Regions from separate parts of the Oceanobacillus sp. FSL K6-0127 genome, predicted to be linked through region 1. Evidence: a T-box and tRNA genes for the amino acid it is inferred to sense, from the RefSeq annotation. Region 1 holds a T-box; the other holds one or more tRNA genes.
What was found. The T-box of region 1 lies ahead of trpS (tryptophan--tRNA ligase). A T-box ahead of a tRNA ligase gene usually reads a tRNA of that ligase, here a tRNA-Trp.

Region 1 (9,758 bases):
GTTCTAGTATTTTTTATGCATGCCGGTTTTGCAATGGTTGAATCTGGTTTTACACGCTCTAAAAATACGTTGAACATCTTAATGAAAAATTTTCTGACAATCAGCATTGCTGCAATATTATTCTTCATTGTCGGATACGGAATTATGTTTGGCACTTCTGGTGGTTCATTCATCGGAATCGACGGCTTTATGCTCAGTGGTGTGGAAGACATTGGATTTTTTGTTTTCCAAGCAATGTTTGTGGCAACGTGCGCAACAATTATGTCAGGGGCAGTTGCTGAACGAATCAAGCTTGGCAGCTATGTATTTATTGTTGTAGCTATAACCGCATTTATTTACCCAGTGGTTGGTCACTGGATTTGGCAAGGAGATGGGTGGATATCCGCCTTAGGTTTTAGTGATTTTGCGGGATCAACGGTCGTTCACTTAACTGGTGCAGTTGCTGCATTTATGGTTGTGCTTATCCTGGGACCACGTATCGGAAAATATAAAGGGAATAAAGTTAACGTCATACAGGGTCATAATATACCATTAGGCGCACTTGGTGTATTTATACTTTGGCTGGGCTGGTTCGGCTTCAATGGCGGCAGTACATTAGCTGCTGACCCAGCATTAGTCCCAATGGTTATCGGCACAACCTTATTGTCTACTTCTGCCTCTTTATGCGCTTCGGCTCTTTATACAAAGCTTCGGTTCAAAAAAGTAGATGCTTCGCTTTCTATGAATGGTGTTTTAGGTGGGCTCGTCGGAATTACAGCAGGTGCTGCAGAAATCACACTTGGTGGGGCTCTTATTGTTGGATTCATTTCAGGAATCTTGCTAGTGGAAGGTATCCGTTTCTTGGATACCAAACTTAGGGTAGATGATCCAGTTGGTGCGATTGCAGTACATGGAATCTGCGGTATTTGGGGAACTTTGGCAATCGGGCTGTTTTCCACCTCAACCGGTTTATTCTACGGGAATGGATTTTCACAGCTCGGTATTCAAGCTATAGGAGTTGTTGCCGTAATTAGCTGGGTTGCTTTATCAGTTGGTGGTTTTACCTATATGCTAAATAAATTTTCTCCGATTCGCGTTTCAAGAGATGAGGAAATTGCTGGCCTCGACTTTACAGAACATGGTTCAAATGCTTATTATTTTAAAGATAACCTATTAGATGAAAACACAGAAATTCCAACAAGAAGCTTCGGCTTAGCCGATCGATTGAATCAAAACATACCCTTTGAAACAGCATCTAAGCAAAGTTCGTGACCTATAGAAAAAAGAATGCGACGAAAGCCTAACATAGCTTTCATCGCATTCTTTACTTATCGTAATTGCAGTCAACACTTTCCCCACTTAATGAAATAAACCTAACAATTATGCTTTTTCGGGCTTTTTTATTCCTTCTAAAATATCCTCTGAATCGCGCTTCTCATTATAACTCAATACCTCATCAACAGGTTGATATGCTTTTCCATATATTTCTTTATCCTTATACGTATGGATGTCATTATACATTTTTTTCATTTGTTCAAAGATGATCGCTTCGGCATCGTCATCTGGCGACCAATATAATATTTCCAGCTGTGTTTCTTCATTTGTAGCTAATGACCTACGATTATATCCGATTGATTGCGCATGGGTAAATCCTTCCCTGTTATAAAAACGCAACCTTTTTTCGGAATCCGAATCATCATAATCAATCGGCTCAACTTCTAATATAATTGGTTTGTTCTTTGCCTTTAAATTCTCGATTAATTGGTGACCAATTCCTTGTCCTCTCGTCTGTGTCGAAACCCATAGGTAATCAATAAAAAGGAATGTCTCAAATTCAGCATACATCAGTACATGCTTCGGACTTTCATCCTTATAGTATACATCCCCTTTTTCATCTAACAGGATTTCCATATGCTTTTTTGATTTCATTTCTTCGATCGGAAAATACTCATTAAGCTTTTCATACCAATTCATGGATCTACTCCTTTTTTCGTAGTCCCACTTAGTATAACGAAAAACGTTGCATTTGTTAAATAAGGTCTGAAAAGAAAACAAGAGACTGCCTTACAGACAGCCTCCTGTTATTATTTTCCAATCATATAATCAACATTTTCTGTATATACATTACCTGAATTCCATAGCAGGAACTCATCAATCCCGTTTTCATACAGCGCCTTAATTTGCGCTTCTATTTCTGCTTTACCATACTGCTTCGTAGGTCCACTGTAAAGCCACGGCGCTTCAAAATCTTGAAGCCAAGGTCTGGATACTGGCGGTGTCTCAAGCTCACCTAATACCGCATTTTCAACCTTCGCATATTCTGAAACAAGTTTATATGGCTCTTCATCAGGATTTTCAATCCCAAAATACGATGTCCAATGACTTGGATAAATCATGGAAGAAATGACATCAACGTTCTCCGAAATTTTCGAGAAGTTTTGACCAATACCAGGTGTTTCTTCAATCGTTGCTGCATAACCAAAAATATCAACAGACACATCTACATCATAATTCGATAACTCTTCTCTTGCATATGCAACAAAATCCGATACTGCCTCAACTCGTTTTTTAATATTGTTTAAGTCCATATCCTTATAGTCACCGAGCGTATATTCTAATTCTTCATCCTTCGTTTCAAAACCTTCCGGGAAGCGGACATAATCAAATTGAATTTCCTGGAATCCCATTTCCGCTGCCATTTTGGCGATTTCGACATTATATTCCCATACCTCTTTTTCAAAAGGGCTGACAAAAGCTTCCCCTTTATTGTTTACCCATACTTCTCCGTTTTGTGTAAATGATAAGTCAGGACGCTTCTTAGCAAGCAGTGAATCCTTAAATACAACTACCCTAGCAATCGGATAAATTTGCTTTTCCTCTAAAAGTTCCATTAACCCTTCAGGATCTGAAATATAATTGGTTGCAATGTCTTCATATGGAGATCCTTCTTCCGGCTTAAACGTTAAATGCCCATGATCTTCTTTAATGTCGATAACCATTGCATTCAGATCAGTTGTGTCTACCAGCTCTACAAGGTTTTCAAAATTGCTAGACCCGACGGAATTTCCAGTTACATAGATTCCTCTGACAGCATCAGGATATTCAAAGTGAAACCCTGAGTCATATGTAAAACGCTTCACATTTTGTAATATGTCCATTAATTCTATGTTTGTCTGCCTCTCTTGATGCAAGGACGCCTGCACCGCTTCCTCACCTGCTACGAACGTTGGAATTGAAATACTAAGTAAAAGAATTCCAATGAATGCCATAATCTTACTACGCCTTCTTTTCCTCATGTTGAATCAATCTCCTATTAAAGTTAATAAGTTAAGTATAAATGAAAAGTTCGTTCATTTAAATGGATATTCCTTATTTGTTTTAAATACTTTTCACCTCAATTAACTTAAAGTATAATTACCCGCCAGTACAAAAATAAAACCGTTTTTTGTTTGAATATTTTTTTCGAAGGTTTGCGATAAAAAGTCGTTCAGTTCTCTATTTCAAAATCAAATATTACAGTATAATTGACTTAGTTTAATATTTATAATAGAAAGGATGTTACAATGCCCTACAAATTGCGTTCGAAGCCGACTGCATTAAGAATTCTCGAGTTATTAAACAAACGAAAGAAATTAACAAACAAGGAAAAACAATACTATTTAAATTTACACAGGGGTTATGAAGGAGAAATTCTATACTACGACAGTTACTTCTTCCTACTGGGTTTAACCCGCAAATCGATGCCTCAGTAGTCTTTATAAACCCCAGCTTCACCTTGTACCAAGCACCTCTAGATAAACCCTTTATTTTCCCAACCCAAATAAAACAACACATGAGAAGTATAAATGAAATGCCTTCTAAATTAATGGAGAAACATCGAAAACTTGCAGATCGATTACTATCATTACATCTATCTGAGTCTCCTTATAACCAGTTGCCATCTTATGAATATGGTCAATTGCGAAAAGGAATTATTTGTTTTAAATGCCATTCGTTTTCTGTTTCAGTCAAACAAAGAGAATGCGTTTGCCAAGAATGCGGATATAAGGAATCTCTAACCAGTTCGGTATTAAGAATCGTTAAAGAATTTGAGATTCTATTCCCAAATGAAAAGATTACTACCAATAATATTCACGATTGGTGCCAAGTAGTGAATTCAAAAAAATCAATAAGAAGAATTCTATCAAGCAACTTAACTGCTGTAGGGTCACAGCAATGGACATACTACAAATAAAAAAAATCGTTAGGAGCATAAATCCAGCCTTTCATCTGTCTTGGTGAGGGGTTTTTTAATTCTTGCCTATAACTTTTTTATTTTATTGATAATTTACCAAAGAATGGTTTTTGTGGCATTCGGGGCTTTCACCCGCTCTATGAGGGACCGAAACTTTGGCTTTTTGCGACGTTCGGGCTTTCATCCGCTCTATGAGTGACCGAAGCATTGGCTTTTTGCGGCGTTCGGGCTTTCATCCGCTCTATGAGTGACCGAAACTTTGGCTTTTTGCGGCGTTCGGTTACTCATCAAGAACTAAAAGCCCGCCTAATAAACTTTCCCCTTGCATTTCAATAAAAGGATATATATAATAGTTAAAAATTAATATATTTAGCGTTGATAAAGATATAGTACAATTTATCCTCTGAATTTGAGAGAGCTTGTGGTTGGTGGAAACAAGCATCAAGGTAAATTGGAATTGGACTTTAGAGCTGATAACAATTAAAGTGATCTTACAAAGTTAAGATAATTAGGGTGGCACCGCGGTTCATTCGTCCCTTTTCTATAGGGAGAATGGGCTTTTTTTAATGCTTTTTTAATGCTTTAAAATGATAAGATGGAGTGATAAGACATGGAAAAAATTTTTTCTGGAATTCAGCCAAGTGGTACATTAACTCTTGGAAATTATCTTGGAGCAATCCAGCAGTTTGTTGAATTACAAAATGATTACGAGTGTTTCTTCTGCATTGTAGACGAACACGCAATTACCGTACCTCAGGAGCGATTAAAATTAAGACAAAATATTCGTTCGCTTGCAGCTTTATATCTTGCATCAGGTATTGATCCTGAAAAAGCAACCTTGTTCATTCAATCCGAGGTTCCTGCCCATACACAGCTAGGATGGATGTTGCAGTCTATCAGCTATGTTGGTGAACTAGAGCGTATGACTCAGTATAAAGATAAATCAGAAGGGAAAGATGCAGTTTCTTCTGCACTACTAACGTATCCGTCACTAATGGCAGCAGATATTCTCCTTTATAATACGAACGTTGTACCTGTTGGAGATGATCAAAAGCAGCATCTAGAATTAACACGAAATTTAGCACAACGTTTCAATAATCGCTTTAATGAGATTTTTACAATTCCAGAAATTCGTATTCCGAAGGTCGGAGCGCGGATTATGTCCTTACAGGATCCTACGAAGAAAATGAGTAAATCCGATACAAATGAAAAAGGCTACATTTCCATGCTTGACGAACCAAAGAAAATCGAGAAGAAGATTAAGAGCGCTGTAACGGATTCGGAAGGTATTGTGAAATTCGATAAAGAAAACAAGCCTGGCGTTTCTAACTTACTTACGATCTATTCAAGTTGCACAGGTGAATCCATTGAAGCACTTGAAGCAAAATATGAAGGCAAAGGCTATGGGGATTTCAAACAAGGCGTTGCAGATGCCGTAATTAGTGTTTTGAAACCAATTCAGGATCGATATGCAGCATTAATTGATTCCAAAAAGCTTGATGAGATTTTAGATCAAGGTGCAGAGAAGGCATCATTTACAGCAAATAAAACGGTTGCCAAAGCAAAGAAAGCTATGGGACTTGGAAGAGTTAAAAAATAATCATTTAAAATGCGCTAGGCAGATTTTTCTGCTTAGCGCATTGCTTTTAGCTCATTCGATGGCATATACTGAAATCTATTTTTGATTGGATGTATCATGTTCTGGCCCAATCTCAGCTTCCCACATTTTCTCTAAAAAAGGCTGTCCGCGAATCAATTTCATGCAAAGTTCTTCATGGGTTGGGCTCCAGCCCTCTTTCACACCATTATACAACGTTTCCCAAACCGTATCCTCATCCATATAGCGAATCGCAGGATATTGCTTGGGATCCCATTCAGTTAGCCAGTACCGCAATTCTTCGCGGTTATTTGTTGTCTTCAACTGATCCAAGCCAATCATGAGCAATTGTTTGAGTTGTCTTTCTTTTCTTGTCAGTCCAAAGATCAGCTCAGGCGACATGGAAAGCATATGGTATTCTTTTTGGTAATCACTTTCAACGAATTTAAAAGATTGTGCTTTCGTATTGGCAATCATATCAAATACTAGCTGTTCTTGTCGCGGTATTAATCTACTTTTACGAATAGGTATCGAATAGCCAATCGTATCAAAAGCAAGTATATCATTACCGTCTGTAACGATACATGCATACTCCACAACCGATCTTTTTTGTCCCTTGCGTGTATATGCTCTTTTGTAGATCGAATCAAGCAAAGCTTTCGGTAGATCATGCATATCATTTTCAATGTAGTTATATAGTGTTTCTGTTATGTATAACAACGGCACTTGGTCCAACAGCTCAATTGCGTCCTCCTTACGCCACTCATGGAAATGGCAGACACTGTAGCCATTCTCTTCTCCTTCAAACCAATTCACCCATACATCGTGCAAATATAACATAGAACAACCCTCACTTTTCATATTCCGATTTAGAATACATTATGACCATCACGGTGAAAAATATTCGAGAAGTTCCATTAAAATTAATTTGGATAACGATAAAGCACAAATGCCATGATAGCAAGTCCAATTAATAGAAAATAGCATTCAATCCTGCTACTAATAAAAATAAAGTAATCCGACCATGATAAACCAGCTGGAAGAAAATTCATATATGCAATAATGGTAACGCCACCAGTAACAGCTAGTCCAAATCCAATGAGAAAGATAAAAATATATCCCATGATATCCCACCTAAGCTTGTCCGTTTTTATTAGTACATTTTATGCTAGCTAACTCAAAACATGTCATTTTATCTAACGTTATTAACGAGCAAAAAAAAATTTAACTCCTGCCAAGTTAGGTATCTATTTGAATCCAGAATTTACTTACTGGCGCGGCATTTGTGAATATCAGAATTTATTCTTGAATCACAGCCAATTCTTTTGGACATCAGGATTCCCCCTTAAATCTGCACTCAGTTAAAGTCAATAGATGAACTTTTTAAAACATCAAAAAAGCCGGTTAGCAATGTTCCATTGCTACCAGCTTCTTAGCTTTTCATAGTTAATTATTTATACTTTTTAAATACAAGCGCAACATTATGTCCACCAAATCCAAGTGAATTACTTACAACAACATCTACATTCTGTTGTCTCGCTTCATTCGGGACATAATCCAAATCACAATCTGGGTCTGGAGTCTCATAATTAATTGTCGCAGGGACGATACTATCTTGAATTGATTTAATCGAAATAACAGCCTCTACCCCACCTGCTGCACCAAGTAAATGTCCTGTCATGGATTTCGTCGAGGAAATAGCAAGCTTATTTGCATAATCACCAAAAACGGACTTAATTGCAGCTGTTTCGTATTTATCATTTAAATTCGTGCTTGTCCCGTGGGCATTAATGTAATCTACTTCTTCCGGAGCAATGTCAGCATCCTTAAGCGCAAGCTGCATCGCACGAGCTGCACCTTCACCATTTTCTGCTGGAGCTGTAATATGGTAAGCATCACCTGTAGCACCATATCCGACGATTTCTCCATAGATTTTTGCACCACGCTCAATTGCCGAATCCAATGATTCTAAAATTAAAATCCCGGCACCTTCACCCATAACAAAACCATCTCGGTTTTTATCAAATGGGCGGCTAGCTGTACTTGGATCTTCATTTGTAGATAAAGCTTTCGCTGAAGAGAAACCAGCAAAGGCCATATCAGAGATTGGCGCCTCTGTACCGCCGGCAATAATATAGTCAACATCTCCACGCTGAACCGCTTTGAATGCATCACCAATTGAATTGGCACCTGACGCACAAGCTGTAACAGAACAAGAGTTGATACCTTTTGCACCTAATTGAATGGATACTTGACCAGCAGCCATATCCGGAATCATCATTGGGACAAAAAATGGACTAACCCTTTTCGGACCTTTTTCTAATAGTTTTGTATGCTGATCCTCCCAGGTTTTCATACCACCGATTCCTGAGCCAATCCATACGCCTACTCGATGTGCATTGCTATCATCTATCGTAAGCTTTGCATCTTCAACAGCCATTTTCGCTGCAGCAACTGCATACTGTGTGAATGGATCCATTTTACGTACATCTTTTTTATCCATATATTCCGTAGGCTCAAAGTCCTTTACTTCTGCGGCAACCTTAGCAGGATAATGGTCTTTATTAACCTTCGTTACAAAATCAACCCCTGATTTACCCGCTAAGATGTTTTCCCACATCGTTTCCACATTATTACCTAGAGGTGTTACTGCCCCTAATCCAGTAACTACTACTCTGTTTTCTTTCATTATCTTTTCCACCTTTCACTAAATTAACGGCTTATTTGCCCCAACGCATTGCAACCGCGCCCCAAGTTAGCCCGCCACCAAAGCCAACTAATACAATTAAATCATTATCTTTTATTTTACCTTCTTTTACTGATTCCGATAAAGCCATAGGTATCGATGCTGCGGAATTATTTCCGTACTTTCTAATTGTCGCTGCCATTTTATCAGATGAAATTCCTAAACGCTCACGAGCAGCATCCATAATTCGAATATTCGCCTGATGCGGCACCAAATAATCAACATCCTCTTTACTATAACCCAATTGTTTAATTACGTTAACTGTAGACTCTGGCATTTGTCTTACTGCAAATTTAAATACTTCACGACCGTTCATAACGAGTTGATCATTTTCGTTCTGATATAAATCTTTACCACCAGATCCATTAGCTCCTAATTCAAAAGATAGGATCCCTTTTCCTTCTGTTACTTCACCAACAACCGCTGCCCCAGCTCCATCTCCAAGCAATACACAGGTAGAGCGGTCTTCCCAATTGATGATTTTAGATAGCTTATCTGCACCAATGACAAGTACATTTTTATAAGCTTTTGTTTCGATAAATTGTTTAGCTGTAATTAATCCATACATAAAACCAGCACATGCAGCACCAATATCCATCGCAGCTGCATTCATCGCACCTAGACGTTCCTGCACCATACATGCCACAGATGGAAATGGCGTATCTGCAGTTACAGTTGCAACTAAAATTAAGTCAATATCAGCTGCATCGATTGCAGCTTCTTCAAGTGCACCAAGTGCTGCATGGTATGCCATATCCGATGTATCGATATCGTCCTCGGCTAACCTTCTTTCCTCAATCCCAGTTCGTGTTCGGATCCATTCATCATTTGTATCAACTATTTTTTCCAAATCTTTATTTGTAACTACTCTAGTTGGAAGATAATGACCTGTGCCCAATATACCTACGTTCATATTGACAGCTCCCTTATATATTCATGTTTAATTGGTTGTACTTTAATATCAATTATTATGACTTGGTACTAATTTTAATGTAAAATACACTTTTTAGCAAGAAAAAATGGATATTTCGCTGTTTAATTAGTGTTCATTCGGAAGTAGTCCTGTCTCTTTATATTCTTTAATGAGGTCATGTAATTCTTCCTGAAAAGCTTCTGGAATTGCTTCATTGAATTCACCTAAAGTAATAAACTCGTCGTTAAAATCTAATGTAATCAACTCTCCTGCAAGCTTACCTTCATTA
Region 2 (9,758 bases), 280 kb from region 1:
AGGCGGTCTTTTAAGTCTGATGTGAAAGCCCACGGCTTAACCGTGGAGGGTCATTGGAAACTGGAGGACTTGAGTACAGAAGAGGAGAGTGGAATTCCACGTGTAGCGGTGAAATGCGTAGAGATGTGGAGGAACACCAGTGGCGAAGGCGACTCTCTGGTCTGTAACTGACGCTGAGGAGCGAAAGCGTGGGTAGCGAACAGGATTAGATACCCTGGTAGTCCACGCCGTAAACGATGAGTGCTAGGTGTTAGGGGGTTTCCGCCCCTTAGTGCTGAAGTTAACGCATTAAGCACTCCGCCTGGGGAGTACGGCCGCAAGGCTGAAACTCAAAAGAATTGACGGGGGCCCGCACAAGCGGTGGAGCATGTGGTTTAATTCGAAGCAACGCGAAGAACCTTACCAGGTCTTGACATCCTCTGATACCTCTAGAGATAGAGTTTTCCCTTCGGGGACAGAGTGACAGGTGGTGCATGGTTGTCGTCAGCTCGTGTCGTGAGATGTTGGGTTAAGTCCCGCAACGAGCGCAACCCTTGATCTTAGTTGCCAGCATTCAGTTGGGCACTCTAAGGTGACTGCCGGTGACAAACCGGAGGAAGGTGGGGATGACGTCAAATCATCATGCCCCTTATGACCTGGGCTACACACGTGCTACAATGGATGGAACAAAGGGAAGCGAACCCGTGAGGTCAAGCCAATCCCATAAAACCATTCTCAGTTCGGATTGTAGGCTGCAACTCGCCTACATGAAGCCGGAATCGCTAGTAATCGCGGATCAGCATGCCGCGGTGAATACGTTCCCGGGCCTTGTACACACCGCCCGTCACACCACGAGAGTTGGTAACACCCGAAGTCGGTGAGGTAACCTTTTGGAGCCAGCCGCCGAAGGTGGGACTAATGATTGGGGTGAAGTCGTAACAAGGTAGCCGTATCGGAAGGTGCGGCTGGATCACCTCCTTTCTAAGGATTATTACGGAACCCTACCTTCGGGTAGGAAGGGCATACTGTGTTGTTTGGTTCAGTTTTGAGAGAGTAAAAAAGATCTCTCAAAGGATTGAAGGATCTTCTGTTAAAACCCGTCACGTCCTGTGACGAACACAGAAGTCACCACATCCTGTGGAAGCTTGTACCTTGAAAACTAAATAAGAGTAACAACGACATCAATATTTTTAAATAAAAGCAAGGCTAATAAATTAGTACGCTTATTTACTGTAACTTAGTTAAGTGAATAAGGGCGCACGGTGGATGCCTTGGCACTAGAAGCCGATGAAGGACGGGACTAACACCGATATGCCTCGGGGAGTTGTAAGTAAACTTTGATCCGGGGATTTCCGAATGGGGGAACCCACTGTTCGTAATGGAACAGTACATGCATCTGAATACATAGGGTGCATGAGGTAGACCCGGGGAACTGAAACATCTCAGTACCCGGAGGAAGAGAAAGAAAAATCGATTTCCTGAGTAGCGGCGAGCGAAACGGAAAGAGCCCAAACCAGAAAGCTTGCTTTCTGGGGTTGTAGGACACTCCACTCGGAGTTACCAAGGAATTCTTTAAATGAATCGACCTGGAAAGGTCAGCCACAGAAGGTAACAGCCCTGTAGTTGAAAAAGAATTCCCTCCGGAGTGTATCCTGAGTACGGCGGAACACGTGGAATTCCGTCGGAATCCGGGAGGACCATCTCCCAAGGCTAAATACTCTCTAGTGACCGATAGTGAACCAGTACCGTGAGGGAAAGGTGAAAAGCACCCCGGAAGGGGAGTGAAATAGAACCTGAAACCGTGTGCCTACAAGTAGTCGAAGCCCGTTAATGGGTAACGGCGTACCTTTTGTAGAATGGACCGGCGAGTTACGATCGTATGCAAGGTTAAGTGGAAGACACGGAGCCGCAGCGAAAGCGAGTCTGAATAGGGCGAATGAGTATGCGGTCGTAGACCCGAAACCGTGTGATCTACCCATGTCCAGGGTGAAGGTCAGGTAACACTGACTGGAGGCCCGAACCCACGTATGTTGAAAAATGCGGGGATGAGGTGTGGGTAGGGGTGAAATGCCAATCGAACACGGAGATAGCTGGTTCTCTCCGAAATAGCTTTAGGGCTAGCCTCAAGAAATAGAGTACTGGAGGTAGAGCACTGATTGGACTAGGGGCCCTCACCGGGTTACCGAATTCAGTCAAACTCCGAATGCCAGTTACTTTTACTTGGGAGTCAGACTATGGGTGATAAGGTTCATAGTCGAAAGGGAAACAGCCCAGACCGCCAGCTAAGGTCCCAAAGTATACGTTAAGTGGAAAAGGATGTGGAGTTGCCCAGACAACCAGGATGTTGGCTTAGAAGCAGCCATCATTTAAAGAGTGCGTAATAGCTCACTGGTCGAGTGACTCTGCGCCGAAAATGTACCGGGGCTAAACGTATCACCGAAGCTGCGGATTGTTCTTACGAACAATGGTAGGAGAGCGTTCTAAGTGCTGTGAAGTCAGACCGTGAGGACTGGTGGAGCGCTTAGAAGTGAGAATGCCGGTATGAGTAGCGAAAAAAGAGTGAGAATCTCTTTCACCGAATGCCTAAGGTTTCCTGAGGAAGGCTCGTCCTCTCAGGGTTAGTCGGGACCTAAGCCGAGGCCGAAAGGCGTAGGCGATGGACAACAGGTAGATATTCCTGTACCACCTCATGATTGTTTGAGCGATGGGGGGACGCAGTAGGATAAGGAATGCGCACTGATGGATATGTGCGCCCAAGCAGTGAGAAAGTCAGATAGGCAAATCCGTCTGGCAATTTCAAGCTGTGATGGGGAGGGAAATTTAGTACCGAAGTTCCGGATTTCACACTGCCAAGAAAAGCCTCTAGTTAGATCATAGGTGCCCGTACCGCAAACCGACACAGGTAGGCGAGGAGAGAATCCTAAGGTGAGCGGGAGAACTCTCGTTAAGGAACTCGGCAAAATGACCCCGTAACTTCGGGAGAAGGGGTGCTTCATTTACATGGAGCCGCAGTGAATAGGCCCAAGCGACTGTTTAGCAAAAACACAGGTCTCTGCGAAGCCGAAAGGCGAAGTATAGGGGCTGACACCTGCCCGGTGCTGGAAGGTTAAGGGGAAATGTTAGCCGCAAGGCGAAGCTTTGAACCGAAGCCCCAGTAAACGGCGGCCGTAACTATAACGGTCCTAAGGTAGCGAAATTCCTTGTCGGGTAAGTTCCGACCCGCACGAAAGGTGCAACGACTTGGGCACTGTCTCAACGAGAGACCCGGTGAAATTATACTATGCGTGAAGATGCGCATTACCCGCGACAGGACGGAAAGACCCCGTGGAGCTTTACTGTAGCCTGATATTGAATGTCTGTGCAGCTTGTACAGGATAGGTGGGAGCCTTGGAAACCGGAGCGCTAGCTTCGGTGGAGGCATCCGTGGGATACCACCCTGGCTGTATGGACATTCTAACCCAGGACCGTGATCCGGTTCGGAGACAGTGTCAGGCGGGCAGTTTGACTGGGGCGGTCGCCTCCCAAAAGGTAACGGAGGCGCCCAAAGGTTCCCTCAGAATGGTTGGAAATCATTCGTAGAGTGTAAAGGCACAAGGGAGCTTGACTGCGAGACCTACAAGTCGAGCAGGGACGAAAGTCGGGCTTAGTGATCCGGTGGTTCCGCATGGAAGGGCCATCGCTCAACGGATAAAAGCTACCCCGGGGATAACAGGCTTATCTCCCCCAAGAGTTCACATCGACGGGGAGGTTTGGCACCTCGATGTCGGCTCATCGCATCCTGGGGCTGTAGTCGGTCCCAAGGGTTGGGCTGTTCGCCCATTAAAGCGGTACGCGAGCTGGGTTCAGAACGTCGTGAGACAGTTCGGTCCCTATCCGTCGTGGGCGTTGGAAGTTTGAGAGGAGCTGTCCTTAGTACGAGAGGACCGGGATGGACACACCGCTGGTGTACCAGTTGTTCCGCCAGGAGCATCGCTGGGTAGCTACGTGTGGAAAGGATAAGTGCTGAAAGCATCTAAGCATGAAGCCCCCCTCAAGATGAGACTTCCCATCACTTCGAGTGAGTAAGATCCCTCAGAGACGATGAGGTTGATAGGTTCGGTGTGGAAGCGTGGTGACACGTGGAGCTTACGGATACTAATCGATCGAGGACTTAACTAAATTCTTTATTTGATGTCTTGTTTACTCTTATTTAGTTTTTAAGGTATAAACCTTATAAAAACCTAACTTTATACTTGATTTTTTTTCAAAAACGATTATAATATTGGTTGTCACTGATTTTCTTGAGGTTCACTTGGGTGATAATTATATTGTCTGGTAGCAATAGCGAAGAGGTCACACCTGTTCCCATGCCGAACACAGAAGTTAAGCTCTTCAGCGCCGATGGTAGTTGGGGCTTTGCCCCTGCAAGAGTAGGACGCCGCCAGGCAAGTAAATTCCTTACCATACAAGAGCTGTATGACAGGAATGAAGCTACTCTAAAATATCTCATTTGGTGGGACGAGCAATTTATGTTTGAAAAACCAAATAGATTTCATTTTGGATTATTCCACAGTAGCTCAGTGGTAGAGCAATCGGCTGTTAACCGATCGGTCGTAGGTTCGAATCCTACCTGTGGAGCCATACGGAGAGCTGTCCGAGTGGCCGAAGGAGCACGATTGGAAATCGTGTAGGCCGTTTACGCGGCCTCGAGGGTTCGAATCCCTCGCTCTCCGCCACTATTACATAAAATAAGGCCCGTTGGTCAAGCGGTTAAGACACCGCCCTTTCACGGCGGTAACACGGGTTCGAATCCCGTACGGGTCACCAATATGGAGGATTAGCTCAGCTGGGAGAGCACCTGCCTTACAAGCAGGGGGTCGCAGGTTCGAGCCCTGCATCCTCCACCATATTTCATCTTAATACTTTATTTCATACCGCGGGGTGGAGCAGTCTGGTAGCTCGTTGGGCTCATAACCCAAAGGTCGTAGGTTCAAATCCTGCCCCCGCAACCAAAAATGGTCCGGTAGTTCAGTTGGTTAGAATGCCTGCCTGTCACGCAGGAGGTCGCGGGTTCGAGTCCCGTCCGGACCGCCATTTAAAATATTTTAATTATGGCTCGGTAGCTCAGTCGGTAGAGCAACGGACTGAAAATCCGTGTGTCGGCGGTTCGATTCCGTCCCGAGCCACCATTTACTTCAATTTAGTTGGAGGGGTAGCGAAGTGGCTAAACGCGGCGGACTGTAAATCCGCTCCCTCAGGGTTCGGCAGTTCGAATCTGCCCCCCTCCACCATTTTAATAAATAATAGGGGTATAGTTTAACGGTAGAACTACGGTCTCCAAAACCGTCAATGTGGGTTCGATTCCTACTACCCCTGCCATTTACAATTATATGGCGGTCGTGGCGAAGTGGTTAACGCACCGGATTGTGGCTCCGGCACACGTGGGTTCGATCCCCATCGATCGCCCTCATATAATTAACAAATTTATTGATTGGGCCATAGCCAAGCGGTAAGGCATCGGGTTTTGATCCCGTGTACCCTAGGTTCGAATCCTAGTGGCCCAGCCATATGCGGAAGTAGTTCAGTGGTAGAACATCACCTTGCCAAGGTGGGGGTCGCGGGTTCGAATCCCGTCTTCCGCTCCATTTTATTTTTGGCGGTATAGCCAAGTGGTAAGGCAGAGGTCTGCAAAACCTTTATCACCGGTTCAAATCCGGTTACCGCCTCCATACCTATGCCGGTGTGGCGGAATTGGCAGACGCGCGGGACTCAAAATCCCGTGTCTTCACGGACGTGTCGGTTCGACCCCGACCACCGGTATCGATATTATGATTTAAGTAAATTACAAAAGGATTTTGGCTCCTAAACCTTTATATCTAAGGGTTTAGGAGTTTTTTTGTGGATTTTAGAATCTAATAGTAAAAAATCTTTGTTAGATTCAAGCAATAGAACGAGATAACTAGATGTTCTTGTATAATCTACCTGGTAAGCTACTATTAAGAAAAGCAACATTCGAATGATAGATAGGAGAGATAGCGGTTGGCAAATGTATGGCCATTTTGAGGTTTCATAGATAATATTATTGATAAAAATAAAAATAAGTACACAATAAAGTGTTTCACACATTTTTAATAGGGTATATGTAAAATATTCAATTAATTACCTCTTGGAATAAGAAGGCGAAGGAGGTGGTCGAGAGCGAAAGGAAAAAGGGAAATAGACCTATCGCTTGTGACCAAACTGGCCTCACCATGCACCATCTGTATGCAGACGTCGATACATCGGGATAATAGTGCGGGCTATCAGCTGAGGATAACAAAAGATATGACAAGGGATCGACTGTCGTATCTGCCTATGCGACTGCCGAAGTCTATATTATTTTAGGAGGAGATTATGTTGAAAAAGAAATGGTTAGCAGTAATACCTGCAGTTATGCTTGTAGCAGTGCAAGTTGTTCCCTTTCAAACTGTAGACGCAGCCTCGGAAAATGATTCGATTCAACTATCAGAATCAGAAATACCACCAGGATACGAAGCGATATTAAATTGGCCGCCTGAAGAACAGCCGATTGTCAAACAGGGTAGCCAAAGTTTTGAAGTTGAATTTATACAAGTGATGTTAAATCACTTTGGACATGAAACAGAAGTCGATGGAAATTTTGGCCCACATACAGACCAACAAGTCCGTGAATTACAAGCAGAGCATGGTTTAGTCCGGGACGGGATTGTCGGTGTTGATACATGGACACTACTACTTGACGAATATCAAGCAGAGTTGTTTACAGTAGAAACAGCGATTGCTTATGCAGAGGATGCCCTTGATAATGATGATTTAGTATTTAGTAGCGCTGGCGAGCTTCATGAGGACTCAGACGGCAACTTATTTTATTCTTTAAGAGCACAAAGTCAGGATTTTATTGATGACGGAGGTACTGGCACGGTTGGATTCTATGATGTTTTTCAAAATGGAGATGTTGTGGAATCGGAACCAAGATAGACATCGACTTAATAGATTGAATTTTTAATAGAAAGTCCCTGATTATATCTCTCGGGGCTTTGACAAAAGCTTTTTAAATCAGTGTTTTGATATAATCTACGACCCCGCACATTGGTATCTATCACTTAGGCTATCAAGGCTTTCAACGTTTATGTTGAGAGCCTTTTTTACGCAGTAATTATAAATAATGATCAGTTATTTGTAATGAACTTCAACAAGAGTTTAAGCTTGTCATCAATCATTTTCTCTTGATTCCTTGACCTGTAAAATGTCCCCATATTCCCTCGATAGGATTTAAAAAAGCAATAGGTATAAGCCTAGTCTCGTATTCTTTATCGTTAGCTGTGCAGAAGAGATGCATGTTCTTTTACATAATGCAGGTACGTGCTTTAATGCTTGGATTGCCTTATCGAAATCCCTATTAAAGGAGGGATTTACGCTAATATGTGAAGGAGGCATTCTTAGCCATTAATCTGTAACAGGTTAAGAGCCTTACTACTTAAACCGTCATTTTAACAAAATCCGGGGAGTGACAGCCACTTACAAAGGGAATTAGCTTATCAGGAGGGATTTATAATGACAGCAATTACACATATAGGTTTATCCGTTCCCGATATTGAGGCAGCTATCAAGTGGTATGGGGAGGTCTTGGGCTTTAAACTAATTGCTGGGCCATATACCTTTGTCTCAGAATTAGAAAAGGAACATAATATGACCAATGACTTATTGGGTAAAAACATCAAAAAAATGAGGAATGCGCATTTGGTTTCGCAGAATCAGGTTGGTCTCGAGCTTTTTGAATTTCAAGAACCAAAAATGGAAGAAAGAAGAAAGCAGGATTATCAAGGCTATTTTCATATTTGTTTAATAGCAGATGACTTGGAAAAACTTGCGGATAAAATTGCAAATTCAGGTGGGGAAAAGCGGAGTGAGATCTGGAATACATGGAAAGGGAAGCCTTATTATTTAGTTTATTGTGAAGATCCATTTGGAAATATTATTGAACTTTACAGTCATAGTACGGAGACTATGTATGCCAATAAGGAATAAACGTTACAGCAAATTTACTTGTATTTAGTAATTTTTAAGAATGAAAGATTATTAAGGGCGAGATTTGATTAGAACTCGCCTTTTTGTATGTAAAGGTTCTGATATTATGTCTAAGCTGTAATTTTTAAAAATATGACTTAAATGTAATGATAATATATGGTAAGATAACTTTGTGAAATGATGTACTTAATGCAACGGGCAGGTTAGTGTAAGGAGAATATTGGCTCTTTCTTATTGAAGTATAGGAGTAGGTTTGTTAAAGATTTATTTTGGATAAGAGGTTAAATTTTGGCTGTTTACGAATTTATCGCTTGTAATCAGAAACTAAAATCCTTTGAAGAAGCATTATCAGATGAAGAGATAAAGTCTTACAACGAACTACTTAAAATAGGATTTAAAGAGGAACAAATACAAATTCGTGTAATTGATCTAAGTAAAATAGATCGTAATAAGAAAGTATTTTTAATTAATCTCCCAGAGGAGCTTCAAAACAGTCCGTTGGTTATCGAGGAGGATTTCCATAATCCTTATGCTCGTTTTTTAACGGATAAGAAGTTTATTTATAAAGTAACAAATGCAGAAAAGGTAGTTTCCCATCTTGCAGCATATTTCGGGGATTTTCAGATACATGGAAGGAACTTGAGCTTTGGCGAGTATTACAAGATGACTATAGTGTAGATAGTTTTGAAGTTCCCAAAACAGTTATAAACTTGCATAACCTGAAATTGGAGAAATTAGAAGCATTTTATGAAAGAGCAGTACCTAATCAAATGGTACTTTTCAAAATTAAAATTGTGTTTAGTTAAGGGTATTAATGATATTGTTTAATCAACTAAATGGACTGTCCTAAAAGAAGGATATGCACTCTTTTTTTGTTGAATTTTTAGAGAGCAATAAGGGGATATAGATGACCTCTACTAAAATAATGTTACTGGGTATTGCACGGATGCTTGTTGCGTACTATGTACCACATAAAGCGGGTTTTAGAATAAGTGGCTATGAAATTTATCTATTGGTTTGGGATTTATTTTTGTAATAGTTGGTCTCATCAAAAAGGATAAGCAAGTAAATTCATAGATAAGTTACTAAAGTAGCTAATGCGATAGGTAATTCAATAAGAATGATAATATTGTATTAATGTTGGTTAAGAGGTGATTATATTAAATTTTTACGAATTATACTACCAGTACTTCCAATTCCATTCCTATTTCATTTTTATGAATATAATAGCCATTTGACGAGACAAGAGCCAGTTTTCCTATTCCCAGGATTCTTACTATTCATAATAATTGTTGGATTACAGCTAAGAAAGGTTAAACTACTTCGAATATTCCTATCAGTCATTTTTATGACCATCCTTTCATTGTTATTAAGTTATTTCTTTATATCTGATGACGGAGGCTGGTTTAAACCCTTTGGAAGAGATACTGTGGTTTTAGGTACTTCAGTAATTTATATTTTAGGGCAGGTTATAGTAATCTCGATCAGTAACTGGAAGACTACTGGAAAAAAGTAAAGTTATTCAACTAATAGGTAGCATAGTATGACTAAGAACTTGTAGAATTCACGTTAGAAATAGGAGGGAATATGAAATATAGAAAGATCGTTACCGTTTTAATAATTCTATTAATATTATGTTTTGGATTTTATCAATATATGGATAAACAACACTATGTAAGGTATATGTCTCATCAGTTATCAGGTGCTGTTTCGGGTATGTCTTCTGCTTTATATAATAACCAAATAATGTATGA

Region 2: it encodes a tRNA-Trp, which carries the amino acid that the T-box ahead of trpS (tryptophan--tRNA ligase) is inferred to sense. The anticodon was not compared.

Annotation. Positions count from the first base shown of each region.
Region 1 covers NZ_CP150287.1:2,006,342-2,016,099, reverse strand. The annotation lists gene MHH64_RS10110 (ammonium transporter) at 1-1,251, shown strand, start outside; gene MHH64_RS10105 (GNAT family N-acetyltransferase) at 1,360-1,953, opposite strand; gene MHH64_RS10100 (putative glycoside hydrolase) at 2,064-3,275, opposite strand; T-box leader at 4,580-4,754, shown strand; gene trpS (tryptophan--tRNA ligase) at 4,824-5,813, shown strand; gene MHH64_RS10090 (YjbA family protein) at 5,889-6,650, opposite strand; gene MHH64_RS10085 (hypothetical protein) at 6,734-6,934, opposite strand; gene fabF (beta-ketoacyl-ACP synthase II) at 7,261-8,499, opposite strand; gene MHH64_RS10075 (beta-ketoacyl-ACP synthase III) at 8,531-9,469, opposite strand; gene MHH64_RS10070 (BMP family ABC transporter substrate-binding protein) at 9,596-9,758, opposite strand, start outside.
Region 2 covers NZ_CP150287.1:1,730,142-1,739,899, forward strand. The annotation lists rRNA gene MHH64_RS08670 (16S ribosomal RNA) at 1-960, shown strand, start outside; rRNA gene MHH64_RS08675 (23S ribosomal RNA) at 1,219-4,137, shown strand; rRNA gene rrf (5S ribosomal RNA) at 4,290-4,405, shown strand; tRNA gene MHH64_RS08685 (tRNA-Asn) at 4,525-4,599, shown strand; tRNA gene MHH64_RS08690 (tRNA-Ser) at 4,603-4,694, shown strand; tRNA gene MHH64_RS08695 (tRNA-Glu) at 4,711-4,785, shown strand; tRNA gene MHH64_RS08700 (tRNA-Val) at 4,790-4,865, shown strand; tRNA gene MHH64_RS08705 (tRNA-Met) at 4,894-4,970, shown strand; tRNA gene MHH64_RS08710 (tRNA-Asp) at 4,976-5,052, shown strand; tRNA gene MHH64_RS08715 (tRNA-Phe) at 5,072-5,147, shown strand; tRNA gene MHH64_RS08720 (tRNA-Tyr) at 5,165-5,249, shown strand; tRNA gene MHH64_RS08725 (tRNA-Trp) at 5,264-5,337, shown strand; tRNA gene MHH64_RS08730 (tRNA-His) at 5,352-5,424, shown strand; tRNA gene MHH64_RS08735 (tRNA-Gln) at 5,451-5,525, shown strand; tRNA gene MHH64_RS08740 (tRNA-Gly) at 5,529-5,603, shown strand; tRNA gene MHH64_RS08745 (tRNA-Cys) at 5,614-5,687, shown strand; tRNA gene MHH64_RS08750 (tRNA-Leu) at 5,695-5,778, shown strand; gene MHH64_RS08755 (peptidoglycan-binding domain-containing protein) at 6,352-6,954, shown strand; gene MHH64_RS08760 (VOC family protein) at 7,531-8,004, shown strand; gene MHH64_RS08765 (hypothetical protein) at 8,293-8,682, shown strand; gene MHH64_RS08770 (hypothetical protein) at 9,592-9,758, shown strand, end outside.